Linked DNA regions of Polyangium mundeleinium. The protein of the gene in region 1 binds, or shares a complex with, the protein of each later gene. Links are inferred from orthologs where the notes say so. Each region holds a gene or a part of one and is shown on either strand. Other genes may lie near its edges. The genes, in order: prmC and prfA.

What was found.
Region 2: the proteins of prmC (region 1) and prfA are in contact, whole or in part, in a crystal structure (PDB 2B3T), measured with the Escherichia coli proteins. The link is inferred for Polyangium mundeleinium from one-to-one orthologs.

Annotation. Positions count from the first base shown.
Region 1 is NZ_JAQNDO010000001.1:12,511,627-12,527,290, reverse strand. The notes cover bases 192-3,190. They hold prmC (peptide chain release factor N(5)-glutamine methyltransferase), read left to right. Parts: upstream 192-1,242; coding sequence 1,243-2,139; downstream 2,140-3,190. Other genes in these bases: POL67_RS49620 (hypothetical protein), read right to left, coding at 2,827-3,190; POL67_RS49625 (DUF4272 domain-containing protein), read left to right, coding at 2,136-2,810; POL67_RS49635 (phosphomannomutase/phosphoglucomutase), read left to right, coding at 192-1,246. Outside these bases: more of POL67_RS49635, read left to right, coding at 1-191; more of POL67_RS49620, read right to left, coding at 3,191-3,597; POL67_RS49615 (radical SAM protein), read left to right, coding at 3,628-5,982; POL67_RS49610 (ZIP family metal transporter), read right to left, coding at 5,915-6,769; POL67_RS49605 (hypothetical protein), read left to right, coding at 6,898-7,257; POL67_RS49600 (hypothetical protein), read left to right, coding at 7,254-7,616; POL67_RS49595 (encapsulin-associated ferritin-like protein), read left to right, coding at 7,694-8,116; POL67_RS49590 (family 1 encapsulin nanocompartment shell protein), read left to right, coding at 8,120-8,929; POL67_RS49585 (hypothetical protein), read left to right, coding at 9,007-9,336; POL67_RS49580 (hypothetical protein), read left to right, coding at 9,357-10,013; ggt (gamma-glutamyltransferase), read right to left, coding at 10,051-11,973; lpxC (UDP-3-O-acyl-N-acetylglucosamine deacetylase), read right to left, coding at 12,056-12,889; POL67_RS49565 (diacylglycerol/lipid kinase family protein), read left to right, coding at 13,036-13,986; POL67_RS49560 (ketopantoate reductase family protein), read left to right, coding at 14,050-15,255; POL67_RS49555 (DUF8614 domain-containing protein), read right to left, coding at 15,250-15,664. UniProt on the Escherichia coli protein: Methylates the class 1 translation termination release factors RF1/PrfA and RF2/PrfB on the glutamine residue of the universally conserved GGQ motif, i.e. on 'Gln-235' in RF1 and on 'Gln-252' in RF2.
Region 2 is NZ_JAQNDO010000001.1:541,839-544,758, reverse strand. It holds prfA (peptide chain release factor 1), read left to right. Parts: upstream 1-874; coding sequence 875-1,966; downstream 1,967-2,920. Other genes in the region: POL67_RS02315 (histidine triad nucleotide-binding protein), read left to right, coding at 2,575-2,913; POL67_RS02320 (hypothetical protein), read left to right, coding at 1,963-2,544; POL67_RS02330 (DUF1385 domain-containing protein), read left to right, coding at 1-858. UniProt on the Escherichia coli protein: Peptide chain release factor 1 directs the termination of translation in response to the peptide chain termination codons UAG and UAA.

The DNA.
Region 1 (15,664 bases):
CCGCCTTTCGAGCGATCGCCTCTTCGCGGCTCTCTCCGAAGGCCTGCTCGCGGGCGGCGCCGACGTCGTGTTCGTCGGCGTGGGCCCGACGCCGATGCTCTACTTCGCCGCGCATCACCTGGAGACGCACGGCGCGATCATGATCACCGCGAGCCACAACCCCGCGCCCGACAACGGCTTCAAGATGATGCGCGGCAAGAGCTCGTTCTACGGCGCCGACATCCAGGCCCTCGCCGACCTCATCGAGCAGGGCGTCGCCTTCGCCGAGCCGCCCGCTGCGCGCGGCAAGCTCAGCGAGACCAGCGTCGTGGCCCCGTACATCGAGTCCGTTCGTCGATCGAGCCGCCTCGCCCGCACCGACGTCCGCTTCGTCATCGACGCCGGCAACGGCGCGGCGGGGCCGCTCGGCGTCGAGACGCTCTCTGCGCTCGGGCTCTCGCCTGAAGCCCTCTATTGCGACATCGACGGGACCTTCCCGAACCACCACCCCGACCCCACGGTACCGGCGAACCTCGCCGCGCTGCGCGAGCGCGTGCTCGCCACGGGCGCCACGTTTGGCGTCGCGTGGGACGGCGACGGCGATCGCGTCGGCGCGATCGACGAGACGGGCGAGGTGATCTGGGGGGACAAACTGCTCCTGCTCTACGCCCGCGCCCTGCTCCGCGAACATCCCGGCGCCACCATCCTCGGCGAGGTGAAGTGCTCCGAGACGCTCTACGCCGACATCAAGAAGCACGGCGGGCGGCCGCTCGTGTGGAAGACGGGGCACTCGCTGATCAAGACGAAGATGAAGGAAGAACACGCGCTCCTCGCCGGCGAGATGAGCGGCCACATGTTCTTCGCGGACCGCTGGCCGGGCTTCGACGACGCGGTCTACGCGACGGTGCGCCTCGTGGAGATCGTCGCCTCCGAGGGCAAGACGCTGCGCGAGTTGCTCGCCGACGTGCCGTCCACCTTCGCCACGCCGGAGATCCGCGTCGATTGCCCCGATGCGCTCAAGTTCGGCGTCGTCGCGGACGTCGTCGCGCACTACCGCGGCAAGCGGCCCGTGCTCGACATCGACGGCGGGCGCTTCGACTTCGGCGACGGCGCGTGGGGCCTCTGCCGCGCGTCGAACACGCAGCCCGTGCTCGTGCTCCGCTTCGAGGCGGCCACGCCCGAGCGGCGCGACGAGATCCGACGTGAGGTCGAGGGCGTGGTCGAAGGCGCGATCCGCCGCGTGGCCGAGGCAGGCGGCCGCCCGTGACGACGACGCGGAGCGAGGCGCCGGGCGAGGCGTGGACGATCCGTCGCGTGCTCGCGTGGGCGGTGGACGACCTCAAGAAGCGAGGTTTTTCCTCGGCGCGCCTCGATGCCGAGCTCTTGCTCTGCCACGTCCTCCGTATCGATCGCATCAAGCTCCTCGTCGACGCCGAGCGCCCGCTCGACAAGGCCGAGCTCACGCGGTACCGCGAGCTCTTCGTGCGCCGCCGCAACGGCGAGCCGATCGCGTACCTGCTCGGCGTGCGCGAGTTCTACGGCAGGCCCTTCCGCGTCGATCGACGTGTCCTCGTCCCGCGCCCCGACACCGAGACGCTCGTCGAGGTCGCGCTCGCGCGCACGCGGCACCTCGACCTCGCGGCGCGCGTGCTCGATCTCTGCACGGGCTCTGGCTGCGTCGCGATCTCGCTCGCGCGCGAGCGCCCGACCACGTGCGTGCTCGGCCTCGACCTCTCGCCCGACGCGGCCACGGTCGCGCGGGAAAACGTCGTTCGCCTCGGCGCCACGAACTGCGCGATCGGCGTCTCGGACCTCTTCTCCGCGCTCGAAGGCCGCGGCGCTGTGTTCGACCTCATCACGGCGAACCCGCCGTACATCCCGGAGGCCGAGATCGACACGCTCATGGTGGACGTGCGCGGGTTCGAGCCGCGGCTCGCGCTCTCGGGCGGCGCGGATGGGCTCGTGATCCTTCGGCGCATCGCTGCGGAGGCGCCGCGTTACCTCGCCCCGGGCGGCGTGCTCGCGGTCGAGGTCATGGCCGGCCAGGCGCCCGACGTGAGCGCGCTCTTCGCCGCGCAGGGTTTCTCCGCGATCGAAATCCAAAAAGACCTCGGCGGGCACGAGCGTATTGTCTCCGCGGTTTGGGCGGGGAAACCATGAAGGCGCCGGGGGGCCGCGCGTCGGGGGATTTGCCCGTGGATGGCGAGGCGCTGCGCATGATCCGCCAGCGCTCGCTCTTCATGGCGCGGCGGCTCGGGTATCCGGTCGACGTGAGCTTGCCGCTGCTCACGGACCGCGGGGTTTTACGGGACAAGGACGAGGTCGTCGACCGCATGCTCGCGCTCGACGCGGTGATCGCGTGCGCCTCCGGCATGCCGCCCGAAATCGCCTCCGATTGGGTCTCCGAAATCGGCATCACGGGCTCGCTCTCGCCCTCGGAGGCGCGTGTCCTCGAAGGACGCGCCGAGGATGTGCCTGCGGGCCTGCTCGACCGCATGGAGGCGTTATGGGCACTCGGCTGGGCGTCCTCGCTCTTCCGGGCCCTCGATTATTCGCGCATTTGTGGCCCCGAGCTCGCCATGATCTTCGGCGAGCTCGACGACGCCCGCGACGTGCGCGCCTTGCGCAAGCGCAGCCGATTGCGCCGCCACGAGGAGGTCCTCTCCGCTTGCGACCTCGCCCGCTGCTTGCACCGCGGCCTCGAGATCGCCGCGCGCAAGCGAATGGGCTTGCCGGGCAAGGTCCAGCCGAACGTCATCCTGGAGCGACGCAAGGCGCTCGAATGGCTGCTCGGCGAGGAGGAGTGGGACGAGGTGTTCGTGGGGGTTTGAATCCGCGCCGGCGGGATCACTTGTGCCGCGGATAAAGCGCCGTCCGCCACCCGAGCACGAAGGCCCCGCCGCGGATCGACGTTCCGTACATGTAATCGTACGCCAGATACGGCCCCATTCCGACCTTCGATCCGAGCCGGAATCCCTCGTAAAACACCCCGAGCCCGAGCGCCGAGGTCAAACCTCCGTCGACGAGCAGCGTGTCCTGATCGTCGGCCGGCGTCACGATCGCCGTCCCTACGCCCGTCTCCACCATCAGCCCGAGATCACGCAGCGACCCGCCGAGCGTGTAGAGCGGGAAGATCTCCGTGTGAAACCCGACCATCCCGCTGAAGAACACCTTGTCGCCCGCGTCGAGCCCGACCGCTCCGAACGTCAGGCCGAACGACAAGAAATCCCGCAGCGCCGCGCCCGCCCACGCGCGCGCGCCGAAGCCCGCGCCGATGCCGGTGTCCGTGTAGTACCGCAGGAGCCCGATCTTCGTCGGGTCGTTCGGGAACCCCGAGGCGCTGCCGAGCGACGCGCCGATCGCGAGCCCGAACGTGAAGCTGCTCCGCCGCTCCGACGTCACTGCGCGTAACGTCGGGTCTTTCTCGTCTTCGAGGCCGCTCGTCCCGAGCGTCCGCACCCCGGCCTCTTCCTTCTTCGCCTCGGCTTGCGCCTCCGTCGTGCTCCGGCCGCCGCGCGGCCCTTGCTGCGCGCTCGACGGCGAGGCCCACGACGTGATCGCGCAGGTGAGGGCGACGGACAGAGCGGCCACTTTTTTCGGGGAAACAACCTTCGCCATGCGGAGCCCTTCCCTTATACGATACGGCGGATGTCTCGCATCGCGATCGTCTTCCCTCCGATCCGCGTCTCGCGCGACTTCATCGACTACCCGTACTTCGCGGACCTCGGCGCCCTCCAGGCGGCCGCTGTCCTCTGCGCGTCGGGCTTCGAGGTCGACCTCGTCGACGCGCTCGCGATGGAGGGCGCGACGCTCGCGAGCCACGACGACGACGCGGGTTACGTGCGGCTCGGCGCGCCGCTCGACAAGGTCCTCGCGCGTGTTTCTGCCGAGGCCGACGCCGTCCTCGTCGCGTACACGCCGTTTCATCGGCCGCCCTCGCGCGACGATCTGCTTGGGAAGCTCCTCGCTGGTCTCGCCGCGCATCGTCCGGATCGTCCCATGGTCTTGGCAGACCTCTACCAGAGCGGCCAGCACGTCGTCGACGTCCCGTCGAGCGAGATCCTCGCCGCCTACCCCGAGGTCTCCGTCTTGATCCGCTACGAGGCCGAAGACGTACTCGCGCGGGTTTTTTCCGATCTCGAACGACAAGGCCGGCCGCGTGAGCCCTTCGCCCTCGTCCCCGAGGAGCCGCCGCGCCTCGACGACCTGCCCTTGCCCGCGTGGGACCTCGTCGATCTGCCGGCCTACTTCGCCTTCCACGAGGCCACGATCCGCGGCCTCGGCCGGCCCCACTGGGCCTTCCCGATCGACGGAAAGAGCGCGCCGATCCTCACGAGCCGCGGCTGCCCCTACCGCTGCGTCCACTGCTCCTCGAACCCCACGGCCCGCAAAGACGGCGAGCTCGTGCGGCCAAAGACCCAGCGCCGTTACGCCCCCGCCTACCTCGACCGCCTCCTCGGCGACCTCGCCGCGCGTGGCGTGCGTCGCGTGCACCTGCTCGACGAGCTCGTCAACGTGAACGAGCGGCACTTCGACGCCGTGCTCGACCTGCTCGAAAAGCACGACCTGCGCTTCGAGATCCCGAACGGCGTGCGCGCCGACTACGTCCTTCCGCGCCACGTCGAGGCCATGAAGGGCCGGATGACCACGCTCAGCGTGAGCGCCGAGAGCGGCGTGCAGCGCGTCGTCGATGAGGTCGTCGACAAGCAGCTCGACCTCGGCGCCATCAAAGAAGCGGCGAAGCTCGCGCACGCGGCCGCGCTCCCGATGCTCGTGCACTTCATGATCGGCCTGCCCGGCGAGACGAAGCGCGACATCAACGGCACGCTCGCCTTCGCGCTCGACCTCTTCGAGGAGACGGGCGCGTTCCCGAGCGTCCAGTTCGCCACGCCCCTGCCTGGCACGCGCCTCGGCGCCGAGGCCAAGAAGAAGGGCCGCGCGCTGCCCGTCGTGAACGACTGGGGCCCGCGCTTCCAGCAAGCGCCGACGATCGAGACCGACGCCTTCACCGAGGACGACCTTCGCCGCTTCAAGTGGACGTTTGATCAACGCATCGGCGCCTCGCAGGGCCCGAAGAAGGTGATCATGAACGTCACCTACAAGTGCAACAACCGCTGCACCTTCTGCGCGACCGGCACGCGCACGCAGTTCGACGGCGACCTCGACCGGCAGCGCGAGCTGCTCGTGAAGTACCGCAAGCTCGGCGTCACGCTCCTCGACTTCGACGGCGGCGAACCCACGCTCAACCCGAACCTCGTCCGCCTCGTCGGCTTCGCCCGCCGCATCGGCTACGAGCGCGTCAACGTCACCACGAACGCGCGCATGTCGAGCTACGAGGACTACGCGCAGAAGCTCGTCACCTCCGGCGTCACCTCGATCCTCACGAGCATCCACGGCCCCGACGCGCAGACCCACGCGCAGAACGTGGGCGTCGCCGAGGCCTTCGATCAGACCCTCGCCGGCGTGAAAAACTTCGTCCGCCTCGCGCCGCCCGGCGTCGAGCTCGGGGCCAACATCACGCTCACGAAGTCGAACCACAAGAAGCTCCACGACGTCGCCGCGCTCGTCTTCGAGCTCGGCCTGCGCTGGTTCAACATCCAGTTCCTCACGCCCTTCGGCCGCGCCACGAGCTCGGTCTGCCCCGACACGAGCGTTGCCGCGAAGGAGACGATGCGCGTCATCGACGACTTCCGCGATCGCATGAAGATCCAGGTCATCAACCTGCCCTTCTGCTTCATGCCCGGCTACGAGGCGTTCCTCCTCGGCGACATGCTCAAGCTCGAACGGCACATGCTCTTCGTGAACAACGAGGAGGTGAACCTCTTCGAGTACCTGCGCGAGCGCCGCGTGAAAAAGGCCGTCTGCGAGACGTGCCCGCACGAGGTCTTTTGCGGCGGCTTCTACGAGATCGAAGATGTCCCCGAGCCGACGTGGCTCATCCGGCCCGAGGATCTCGTCCGTCCGATCGCAGCGGATGTTCCGCGACCGTTCGCGCGCCCGTGACGAGCCCCTTCGCGACGACCGCGGCGACGAGCACCACGAGGCCGAGGACCCGCAAGGGCCAGCCGAGGTAGAGCACCCAGCCGTCGTGCTCCAGGCTCACGAGCGCGAGCGAGAGCCCCACGAGCCCCGCCACGATCTCCGTCACCCGGCTCCGCGCGCCCTCCTCGCTCATCTTCGGCGCGTGCGAGAGCGCGTGCAGGAGCAGCCCCGCCACCGCGGCCACGAGCCACGGCCGGATCGACGCGATCCGCGCCGCGCCCACGAGGTCGAGCGACATGGCACCACCCACGGTCGAGAGCGCGCAGCCGATGAGCGAGAGCGCCGCGACGACCTTGCTCTTCGGCCCCGCCACGTGTTCGAGCGCCTGGATCGCCACCACCATCGCGAGCGGCACCGTGTGCCCCGCGATCGCGAGCACGATCGTCGGATGGAGCTCGCCCGCGCGTGAGAGCGAGGCGACGGCCGTGCCCTCGCCAGCCTGATGCAGGAGCACCGCGACGTACCCCATCACGAGCGTGGGACCGTCCGCGTGCGCGTTCCGCTGGGGCACGAGCCGTTCGATCAAAAACGGCACGAGGAAGCCGGCCGCCGCAGCTCCGAGCGCCAGCCAGCCGGCCTCGGCGATGGCCTCGGGCAAGAGGTGCAGGAGCGCGACCGCGGCCGACGCGACCATCGCGAACGTCCCGAGCCCCGGCATGACGCGTTGCCCGTGGTCACGCCAGATCGCGGCGATGCCGCCGAGCAGGACGGCGAGCGCGAGGACGGCGAGCCCGGCAGGGAGGGACACGGCGCGCGTCGTAGCATGAAATTCGTGCCGGTCCGATCGAGAGCCTTCGCCCTCGCGGTGTGTCTCGGACGCGTGTACTGTCGGGCCCGTTCGTCGAAGGAGCGCCAAACGGCGTGAGGGAGGATGGGATGGACCCGGCAGAACGCGGTCTTTTGTCAGTGATCGGGGGCCTCGCCACGGGGGTGCATGTCCTCGTGGCCATCGCGGTGCTCGTGCTGGGGCTCGTCGTCGTGCGGCCGGTGAACCAGAATGCAGGGTTCGTCTTTGCGGGCGCCGGGGGCGTGCGGCTCTTTGGCCTCGTGCTCGACTTCATCGTCGACGCGATGATGGCGAACGCCGGATTCGACGCGATCATGATCTGGAGCGCGATCAGCAGCGTGATCTCGATCGGCACGAGCGCGGTGTTTTTCGGCGGGATCGCGTTCGGGGCGTACACGCTCGCGGGGACGCGGCCGCAGCAGAAGGGCGGTGGGGCATGGGCGGGGTGAGCGGAATCGGAGCGGGCCTGCTCGGCCTGTTGAGCGTCGGCGTGTTGACGCTGCTCGGGGTTGGCCTCGTCGCCGTGGGGCTCGGCACCGTGAAGAAGGTGCATGCCCCCGCGGGGTTCTGCCTCGCGGGCGCGGGGGCGCTCATCGCCTTCGCCTCGATCTTGCGGCAGCTCTTGAACTTCGCGTTCCGCTTCTCCGGCATGGGGCTCGGGACGATGTTCACGCTCACGCAGGTCCTCACGACGGGCATGCACGTCCTCGCGGCCGTGCTCCTGCCGGTATCGATCTTCCTGCTCGCGACGGCAATCAAGCAGGGGGCCGGGCAGATCCAGGCGCAGGGGCCGCGCATTCACTACTGATCTCCGGCCGCGCTCGCCTGCGCGGCCTTCGCCCTCGACACTCCGCAACTCGCGCCCGGCTTCGGCATCCGAAGGGCATGGGCAGCGAGACCTATCACGAGCCGTACGACGTCTTGTCCCCTGCGGCTCGGGACATGCACCGAGCGATCTGGTCCCTCATCGAGGAGCTCGAGGCCATCGATTGGTACGCGCAGCGCGCCGAGGTCACGAACGACGCGGAGCTCAAGGCCGTCCTCTTGCACAACCGTGCCGAGGAGATCGAGCACGCGATGATGAACCTCGAATGGATCCGCCGGCAGGATTCGTTATTTGACAAAAATATCCGCACCCATTTGCTGAAGGACGTCCCGATCACCGAGATCGAGGCGAGCGAGGAAAGAAAACAAGCGGGTGAAGCCGAGGGGGCGAGCGCGGGGGCGTCGTCATCGCCGCCGCATTCTCCGCCGCCGCGCACCGGTTCGGGTCGTGGGCTCGGCATTGCCAGCTTGAAGGGGAGGTGAATCGTGGCTCTGGACCTGCTTCGTCGTGACCTCGCTCCGATCCTGCCCGAGGCCTTCGCGCTCATCGACGCGGAGGCGCGGCGCGTGCTCCAGTTGAGCCTCGCGGCGCGCAAGCTCGTCGATTTCCGCGGGCCGTTCGGCTGGGGATACGCCTCCGTCAATACGGGCCGGCTCCGCCCGCTCGGCGAGGGCCCCGTGCCCGGCGTGTCCATCGGGCAACGCACATCGCAACCGCTCCTCGAATTGCGCACGCCCATCGCGCTCGACCTCGCGGACCTCGACGCGGCGGCGCGTGGCGCTGTCGACCTCGACATGTCCGCGGTGGTGCAGGCGGCCGAGCGGATCGCGCGGGTCGAGGACGGCGCCGTTTTTCATGGATATGCCGAGGGGGACATCCACGGCATCGTGCAGAAGAGCCCGCACGCGCCCGTACGTGTCCCGAATGTCACGGCATTCCCGGCTGCGGTCGTGCAGGCGCAAGAGGTCCTCCGGTCGGCCGGCGTCACGGGTCCTTATGTGCTCGTGGCCGGCTCGCGTGAATACGACGAGCTCGCGGCGGGCTCGGACGACGGGTATCCGATCTTGAAGCGCATCGAGCGACAGATCATCGATCACCCGGTCGTGTGGGCGCCTGCGCTCTCGGGCGCGGTGCTGCTCTCCGTGCGCGGCGGCGATTTCGAGCTCACGGTCGGGCAGGATCTCTCGATCGGATACGCGTACCACGAAAAACAGCGGGTCGAGCTCTTCCTGACCGAGTCGTTCACGTTCCGCGTGCTCGAACCGCAGGCGGCCGTGGTTCTCCGCCGCGGCTAGATCCCGCCGGCCCTTCCGTTCGCCCTCGCCCTCGTGTACGGTGCGCCGCCGCCCGAACGGCAGGACCACCGGCCCTCATGAAAAACCCCTCCTTGCGCGCCCTCGCCGCGCTCGTCCTCGTCTTGCCCATGCTCGCCTTCGGGTGCTCGAAGGAAGCGGTGGCCAAAAAGACGCTCGAAAAGTACGAGACGGTGTTCCGGGTCTGCAAGGAGGAGACGGAGAAGGCGAAGCTCTCGCCCGGGGAGCATCGATGCTCGCTCGTGGCGAGCATCGCCGTGGATCTCGGCCTCGAAGAATCGGAGCTCGAAGAGCCGAAGCGACGCGCGTTGCTCGCGGCCTGGCTCGAAAAAAAGGGCTTCGTGGCCCATTACGTGCCGCCGGAAAAGCGGCCTCAGGAAGAGCGCTGAAGGCGCGAGAAAGGTTTGTCATGTCCGAGGAAGGGATCGACGATCCGCGCAGCGTCCTGTCGCTCGCCGCGAACGAGCTCGGCGCGGGGCAATTCGAGGACGCGCTCGCGCGCGTGAAGGCGCTCCAGCCCTCGCTTGCAGGCACGCCCGACCTGCTCGCGCCCTCGCGCGCGCTCGAAGCGCGGGCACTGGCGAGCCTCGGGCGGGAGGAGGAGGCGCTCGCGGTGCTGGAGCAGGCGCAGAAGGACGCCGAGGCGGCGAATCTGCCCGCGCACGTCGAGGGCCTCGGGCGGCTGCGGGCCGGGCTCGCGCAGGCGTTCGAGATGGAGCGGCTCGCGGCGATGTCGGCGGAGGATCTGGAGCGACAAGCCGAGGATCCGGCCCAGCGTGCCGTGCTTTATTCGAACAAGATCGTCGCGGCGCTCGCCGTGGGCGACATCGAAGGGGCGCGCGAGCTTTTGCCGCGCGCCCGCGTGGCCGCCGAGCAGGCCGAGGATCCGGCCGCGCTCCTGCCCGTCCTGCTTGCGACGACGCAGCTCTGCGTGGCGACGGACGACGTGGCGACGGCGAAACGCGCGCTCGAAGCGGCCCGCAAGGTCGCCGAGACGCACGAGCCGGACGCGATCCCGCTGATCGACGAAATGGCGGGGTATCTCCTGCGCGATCCCGAGGCCTGAGGCGCCCGGGATCCCGCAGAACACCCGATTCTGCCCCTCACTTCGATTCCAGCACCATCGCGCTCCCGCCATTGCGGCGCACCGGCTCTGCGACGGCTGTCATCGTGCCATCCTCGTTCAAACGAATCGCCGTCGCCGCGCCGATGAGGCCCGCATCCGAAAACGCGTGGCCCTTGGCCTGGAGCGCCGTCGCATCGGGCGAGCTCATGAACAGCGGCTCGGCGCTGCTCGTGGCGTTCGGTGCATTTCGCTGCGACACACGCGGCGCGGCCAGCGCCTCATCGATCGGCATCTTGAAATCGAGGTGATTCACGAGGATCTGCATCACCGTCGTGATGATCGTCGCGCCGCCGGGCGAGCCAAGCGACAGCACGGGCACGCCGTTCGCCAGGACGATCGTCGGGCTCATGCTGCTGCGCGGCCGTTTGCCCGGTTCGAGCACGTTCGGGTGCGGCGTGTCCGGCGTGGCGGGGATGTTGAAATCGGTCAGCTCGTTGTTCAGCAAGAACCCGCGCCCCGGTACCACCATGCCATTGCCGCCCTCGTATTCGATGGTGCAGGTGTAGGAGACCAGGTTCCCGAACGAATCCGCCACCGTGATGTGCGTGGTCTCCGGATCGAGCTCGGCGGGCGACTCCCCCGCATGGAACCCGACGGGCGGCTTCGGCATCGCGCCGCTCGGATCCACCTGATGCGCGAACGGATTGCCCGCGGGCTTTGCCTCGATCGACGCCATCGTCGGGTCGATGAGGGGCCGCCGCTCGGCCGTGTACGCCGCCGAGAGCATTCCCTCCACGGGCACGTTCACGAACTCGGGATCCCCCATGAACGTGTTGCGATCCGCATACGCGAGCCGGGAGGCTTCGAGCCAGTGGTGCAAAAAGTCCGATTTGCTCATCGAGGCCGGATCGAATCCGTCGAGCAGGTTCAGCGTGATGCCCGTGGTGAGTCCCCCGCTCGAAGGCAAACCGACGCCGAGGATCGTGAGCCCGCGATAGGTCGTTTGCACGGCGGGGCGCACGCGCGCCTCGTAGGCCGAGAGGTCCGAGAGGGCCATGAAACCCGGGCGCGGCACGATCGTCGCGTCGGCCGTGAACGGCGGGCTCGTCACGGTCGCGACGATGTCCTTGCCGATGTCGCCATCATAAAAGACCGCCGGGCCGTTCTTCGCGATGAGCTCGTACGTCGCGGCGAGGTCCGGGTTCGTGAAGATCGAGCCGACGGGGAAGGGGTCGCCGGCCGCGTTCAGGAAGAGCGCGCGTGTGCTCTGGATCTGCCGGAATCGATCGAGGTTGCGCGTCGTCTGATCGAAGAACGTCGGGTCGACATCAAACCCCTTCTTCGCCACGAAAATGGCGAGCTTCAGCGCGTCGGTGAGCGACCGTTTTCCATAACGACGCAGCGCCTCGTCCCAGCCGCGCAGCGTGCCGGGCACGCCAACGGAGAGGCCGCTCGTGAGCAGATCGTTGAATGCAATGGGCGCGCCGTTCTGGTAATACGCCGTGTGCTTCATTCCCTGCGGCGTCGTCTCGCGGTGATCGATCACCACGGCTTGCTTCTTGTCGGCGAGCCATACGAGCATGAACCCACCGCCGCCGACGCCGCACGAGAACGGATCCGTCACGCCGAGCATGGCGGCCGCGGCGACGGCCGCGTCGATCGCATTGCCGCCGGCCTTCAGCGCCTCGATCGCGGCCCACGTCCCGCGGTGATCCACCGTCGCCGCGGCGCCGCCCTTCCCGGCGGCGGTTGGCACGAACATCGTGGGCGGCACCGGATCGGGCGGGGGCTCCGCGTCGGCCGGGCTATCGGTCCCCGCGTCCATCGGCTCGTGCCCCGCGTCGCCACCGGCGCCGCCGCCGCCCGCGTCCGGATTCGTGGTGGGAGGGGCCGGCTGTGAATCGAGCGAGCAGCCGAGGAGCGTGGCCACAAGGAGAAGAGCGAGATTCGTGTGACGCATGGCGTCGAGGAGAACACGGCCGCGAGCACGAATCCATCGGGAAAGGATGAATTCGCGGGGCCGCCCTGGACGCGAGGCTCGGTCACCCCCCTTCCGTGAGCCGCTGCGAAAGCCGCACGTGCAGCGCGTGTCCCGCCTTGAACGCGAGGTAATGCGCCCGCGGCAGCGGATCCACGAGCGCTAGATCGCCCATGAAGTCCAGGAGCTTATGGCGCGCGGGCTCGTCCGGGAAGCGCAGCGGCCCGTTCAGCCATTTCGTTCCATCACAAACGATCGCCGCGTCGAGGCTCCCGCCCGCGAGCAGCCCCCGCGCTTGCATCGCCTCCACGTCCGCGAGGACGCCGAACGTTCGCGCCGGCGCCACCTCCGCGAGGAATCGCTCGGGCGAGGCCAGGAGCGAGGCCCATTGCTCGCCGATCGGCGCCGCGTCGAACACGATTCCACAGGAAAACCTCAATTCCGGCGCGGGGAGCGCCGCGACGAACGCGCCGCCGTTCGAAGGCACCCAGATCGGCGCTTCGAGCACCGTTTCGAGCCGCGGCGCGTACGCCGCCGAGAGCCCCACCCGCGCGATCGCTTCGGCCCACGGCAGCGCCGAGCCGTCGAGGATCGGCACCTCGGGCCCCGTGATCTCGATGCGCGCGTCGTCCACGCCCATCCTCGCGAGCGCTGCCAGCAAATGCTCCGGCGTCCGCACGGACGCCCCTTCATTCGCGAGCGTGGTCGATCGTGTCGTATCGGTGACGAACGCCGCGCGGGCCCGGATCACGGGCTCGCCCGGCAGATCCATCCGCACGAAGAAGCGCCCGTCGCCCGCCCCGACGGGGCGGATTCGCACCTCGACGGGTTTTCCCGTGTGCAGGCCCCGCCCCGTGAACTGCACGTCGTCGGCTAGTGTTTTTCGCGGGTCGACCATTGTTCGTTCGGCGGGCTCGTGTCTTCGGCTCGTCCTTCGCCACCGGGCGGCAGGCGCGAAAAACATTTCGCGGCGCGCATGAGAGTGGAGAACGAGGCCGGTTCGATCTTGTGGCGCGCGGTCATGTCATGGCAAGGGTTAGGTCGATGAAGCCGCTTCTCATCGTGAACCCCCAGTCGGCGGGAGGAAAGACGGGCGCGCTCTTCGAGAAGATGCGCGGGCCGGTCGAGCGTCACCTCGGGCACGTCGACGTCGTGTTCACCGAGCGCGCCCGGCACGCGGTCGACATCGCGCGCGAGGCGGCGAACGAGGGGCGGGGGATGGTGATCTCGGTCGGCGGCGACGGCTCGATCCACGAGGTCGTCTGCGGGCTCATGGAGGCGCGCGACGCCGGCAAGAAGCTCCCCAAGTTCGGCATCATCGGCGCCGGCACCGGCGGCGACTACCGGCGCACGCTCGGCTTCGAGAACCGCCTCGACCGTTATTGCGAGGCCATCGCCGAGGGCAAGACGCGCGCGGTGGACATCGGCCGATTCTCGTACGCGACGCATACGGGCGAGCGGAAAAGTTCTTACTTCGTGAACATCCTCTCCGTCGGCATGAGCGGCCTCGTCGATCAGCTCGTGGCCGAGTCGACGCGCACGCTCGGCGGCACGATGGCGTATTTCACGTCCTCGGTGAAAGGCCTCGCGCGGAGCGTCGTCGGCCGCGTCAAATGCACGATATGGCGGGAGGACAGCTCCCGCGAAGAGACGATCGAGACACGCTGCTTCGCGATCTGCAACGGCCGGTACTTCGGCAGCGGCATGCAGGTCGCGCCGATGGCGCACCCCGACGACGGGCTCTTCGACGTCGTCGACCTCGGCGCCGCCTCGCGCCTGCGGTTTTTTATGGTGTCCTCGCGCATGTACACCGGCACGCACGTGCACTCGCTCGACGTGAAGCACTACCGCTGCGAGCGCATCCAATTGGAACTTTTGAACGAGGACGTCGCGGATCGTTTCCTTCTCGACGTCGATGGCGAGCCGCTCGGCCGCTTGCCGCTGGAGGTCGAGATGGTGCCTGGCGCCATCGAGGTCCTCGTCCCGAAACAATAATGCGTTGCGGCATTGCGGAATTGGCTCGCGCGGTCCCGCAATCGATGTAGAATCGAAAGTCCCATGAGCCAAGACGGCGTCTCGAGCGGCGCGCGATCCTCCGGACCGCGCTTTCTTGTCGTTGGATGCGGCGGAATTGGTGGTCTCGTGGCCGCGCACCTGTTCGCAGGTGGGCACGACGTCACGGCGCTGACCACGAATGCACGGATCGCAGACGCGATCAATACGAAGGGCCTGCGCGTCCTCGGTGAAAACAGCCCCGGCGTCGTGCGCGGGCGGGCGGTCACCGAGCTCGGGCCGGGCACCGAGCCGTTTGATTACATCCTGCTCGCCACGCAGCCGCCGCAGGTGGAAGAGGCCGCGCGCGGCGTGCTGCAGCACCTCGCGGAGACGGGCGCGATGGTGACGTTCCAGAACGGCCTTTGCGAGCCGCGGCTCGCGCGGATCGCGGGCCCGGAGCGCGTGCTCGGCGGCGTCGTCGCGTGGGGCGCGTCCATGCCCGAGCCCGGCGTGTACGAACGCACGTCGCCCGGGGGATTTGTGCTCGGCCGCATGGATGGGCAGCCGGACGACCGGCTCTTCCCGCTGGCAAAGGCGCTCGGATCGATCGGCGAGACGATCCTCACGGACAACCTGGCCGGGGCGCGCTGGTCGAAGCTCGCGATCAATTGCTCGATCTCCTCGCTCGGCGCGCTCGGCGGCGACCGGCTCGGCGTGCTTTTGCGCCATCGCTTCATTCGTCGCCTCACGCTGGAGATCATGACCGAGGTCGTGCTCGTGGCGCGCGCCTCGGGCGTGAAGCTGCAAAAGGTCTCGGGCACGCTCGATCTCGACTGGATCGCGCTCTCCGACGCCGACCGTGTGGCCGTCGCGTCGCCCTCGCTCTTCGCCAAGCACGCCATTTTGCTCGCGGTCGGTACGCGCTTCCGCAAGATGCGCTCGTCGATGCTCGCCGCGATGGAGCGCGGCCGCCCGCCCGCCGTGGATTTCTTGAACGGCGAAATCACGAGCCGTGGCCTCTCGCTCGGCATCGCGACACCCATCAATGCAGCCATCCAGGCCGAGGTGCACGCGCTCGCCGCGAGCCGGACGCCGCCCTCGCTCGCGGTTTGCCGCGCGCTTTACGAGCGCACGCGTTCGCTCGTGAATGCGCCGTTCTCCATCCCGCCGCCCCCCGCGGAGGCGGATCCGGCCGCGCTCGACCCGGAAATCCCGCCTCCGCCGCGCAAGGCAACGCCCCGCGCCTCGTCCTCTTCGCTCGAACTATGACGTGACGCCGAGCAGCCGCTCGGCCGCCGGATAGATCGGACGGATGTCCACGGGGATATCGCCGAGCTTGCCGAGCGCGCGCGCGAGCGGCTCGCTCATCACGCCGTATTTCGACAACATGGCCCGCGCGCCTTCCTTGTCGCCGTGGGCTTGCACGAGGAGGATTTCGCGCAGCAGCTCCCGGATCGCGCCGGGCACCTTTTCGTGATCGATCGAAAAGAGCCCGCTCGTGGTGTCCTCGCGGATCACGCCTTTCTCCATCAGCCAGTGAAGCTGCAGCGCCGTTCCTTTGCCGTGCGCCTCCTCGATACCGAAGCGGGTCGCGCGGAACATACCGGCGAGGAACGTCGAGAAGAGCGCGGAGCGCCCCTCGGCCGGCAGCACGCCGCGATCCATCAAAAAGAGGAGG
Region 2 (2,920 bases), about 12 Mb from region 1 along the record:
GACGACGACAAGCCGAAGTCGAAGAAGACGCCGCCGTCGGCGAGCAACGTCCTCACGGCGCTCTCGCTCCCGATCCTCTCGCTCGTCACCTCGGGCGGAGAGGCGGCCCCGTCCACGGGGAGCAAGGGCGCGGGCGGGTTCGGGTTCATCTCGATCCTGTTCGCCGTGGGCCTGTTCGTCGCGGCCCCGCAGGCCGGCGCCGAGGGCATCAACAAGCTCTTCGACCTCGGTCTCCCCATCGGCTCGCCGGGCTTCCAGGCGCTCACGGGCGCGGCGAAGCTCCTCATCGTCGTCGGCTACATGCTGCTCATCCGGCAGGTCGCCGAGATCCGCCGCGTGTTCCAGTACCACGGCGCCGAACACAAGGCGATTTCGACCTACGAGGCCCACGAAGAGCTCACGGTCGAGAACGCGGCCAAGAAGACCACGCTCCACGCGCGCTGCGGCACCACGTTCCTCGTGATGGTCGCGCTCGTGTCGATCCTCGTCTTCTCGGCGATCGGCGCGTTCCTCCCGACGATCCCGGGCGGACGTCTCGCGCAGAGCGTGGGCTTCTTCTTCATGAAGCTGCCCTTCCTGCCGTTCATCGCGGCCATCACCTACGAGCTGCAGCGCTTCTTCGCGCGCTTCTGCACGGTGGGCCCGCTGCAAGTGCTGCTCTGGCCGGGCTTCCTCGTCCAGAAGATCACGACCGCGGAGCCCGAGCACGCGCAGCTCGAGGTGGCGCTCGCCTCGCTCCGCGCGACGCTCTGGCGCGAAGCCGCGGCCCAGGGCGCGCCGGCCGAGGTGCCCGACCGCGTCTTCCCCGATTACGGCCGACTCCTCGCGGACCCGGGCTACGTCGGCGCGCGCGTCTGAGTTCGGAACGACCCCCATGTTGCCGATCGCGAAGCTCGAAGCCGTGGCGCGGCGCTTCCGGGAGCTCGAGCACTTGCTCTGCTCGCCCGAGGTGCTCGCCGATCACGCGAAGCTGCAAAAGCTCAACAAGGAGCGCACGGACCTCGAGCCCGTCGTGGCGCAGTTCGCGCGCCTGAACGACATCGAGCGTCGCATCGCGGAGGACCGCGAGGTGCTCACCGATCCGGAGCTCGGTGAGCTCGCGCGGGCCGAGCTGCCCGAGCTCGAAGCCGAGCGCGAGACGATCGCGAACGAGCTCGAATTGCTCCTCCTGCCGAAGGATCCGAACGACGCGAAGAACACGATCGTCGAGATCCGCAGCGGCGAGGGCGGCGAGGAGGCGGCGCTCTTCGCAGCCGACGTCTTCCGCATGATCGTGCGGTACGGCGAGACGAAGCGCTGGAAGGTCGAGATCCTCAGCGTGAGCGAGGCCTCGGCCGGCGGGTACAAAGAGGTCATCGCGCTCGTCACGGGCCAGGATGTCTATTCGCACCTGCGTTACGAGGGCGGCGTGCACCGCGTGCAGCGCGTGCCCGCGACCGAGGCGCAAGGCCGGATCCACACGTCGACCGCGACGGTCGCGGTGCTGCCCGAGGCCGACGACGTCGACGTGCAGATCGACGACAAGGATCTCGACATCTCGATCGCGGCCTCCGGCGGCCCCGGCGGCCAGGGCGTGAACACGACGAACAGCGCCGTGCAGATCCGCCACATCCCGTCGGGGATCATCGTGAAGTGCCAGGACGAGCGCTCACAGCTCAAGAACAAGGCGAAGGCGCTCAAGGTGCTGAAGAGCCGCCTGCTCGACATCGAGCGCAAGCGGCAGGAAGAGGCGCTCTCCGCCGAGCGGCGCACGATGGTCGGCTCGGCCGAGCGATCGCAGAAGATCCGCACCTACAACTACCCGCAGAACCGCGTCACCGATCACCGCATCGGCCTCACGCTGCACAAGCTCGATCGCATCATGGACGGTGACATCGACGAGCTCATCGCCGCACTGCGCACGCATCGCCAGGCCGAGCTCCTGAAGCAGGGCGGCGCGGAGGCTCGCCCCGCCGAGCTCGAATGATCACGCGGCCCGACCTCGAGGCGCTGCTCGTCGCGCTCGTGCTCGTCCCGGGGACGTACTCGCGCAACCGCTTCTTCGCGCTCTACACCGACCCCGAGGCGGCCCACGCCCGCCGCCGCGCAAAGCTCCTCCGCAGCGTCGTCGCCGAGGTCACGCAGAGCGACCCCGCGCGCCGCGGGCACATCGTCGCGATCGACGAACGCGACGACGGCGGCGCGACGTTCACGTACGTCGTGCCCTCGTTGAACCTGCGCCGCACGACGACGCTCTCCGAGCTCGAGCTCGCGATCGTGCGCTACGCCCTCGCGCACCGCGCGGGCTCGATCGCGCCCGCGACGCCGCCCGACGAAAAGGCATTCGCGCCGCTCGGCGAGGACGATCCGGTGCGCGCGCGCATCGAGGACACGCTGCGCAAGCTCGCGCCCGATCTCGCCGCGCTCACGTCGAGCGGCCCGCTCGCCGCGGACGAACCCGACGACCTCGACGAACCGTGTGATCCGGACGAGCGGGACGAGACCTCGGCGTCTGGAGTGCCTTCCGGTCTTTCTTCTTTACCCGAGGGAGCGACCGAGCGATAAGGCGAGCTTCGTGCATCCGGGGAGGACGAGATGTGCATCTTCTGCAAGGTCGCGAAGAAAGAGATCCCGGCGAGGATCGTGCTCGAGGATGATGATCTCGTCGCGTTCCACGACATCAACCCCGTAGCGCCGATCCACGTCCTCGTGATTCCCAAGCAGCACATCACGGGGATCGGCGACGTGACCGACGAGCACGCGCTGGTGCTCGGCAAGCTCCTCGTCGCGGCGCGGCGCATCGCCGAGGACGCGGGGCTTTTGCAATCGGGTTTCCGCGTCGTCATCAATCACGGCCAGCACGCGGGGCAGACCGTGCATCACGTCCACGTGCACGTGCTCGGAGGCCGGCTGCTCGCGTGGCCGCCGGGCTGATCGAGGC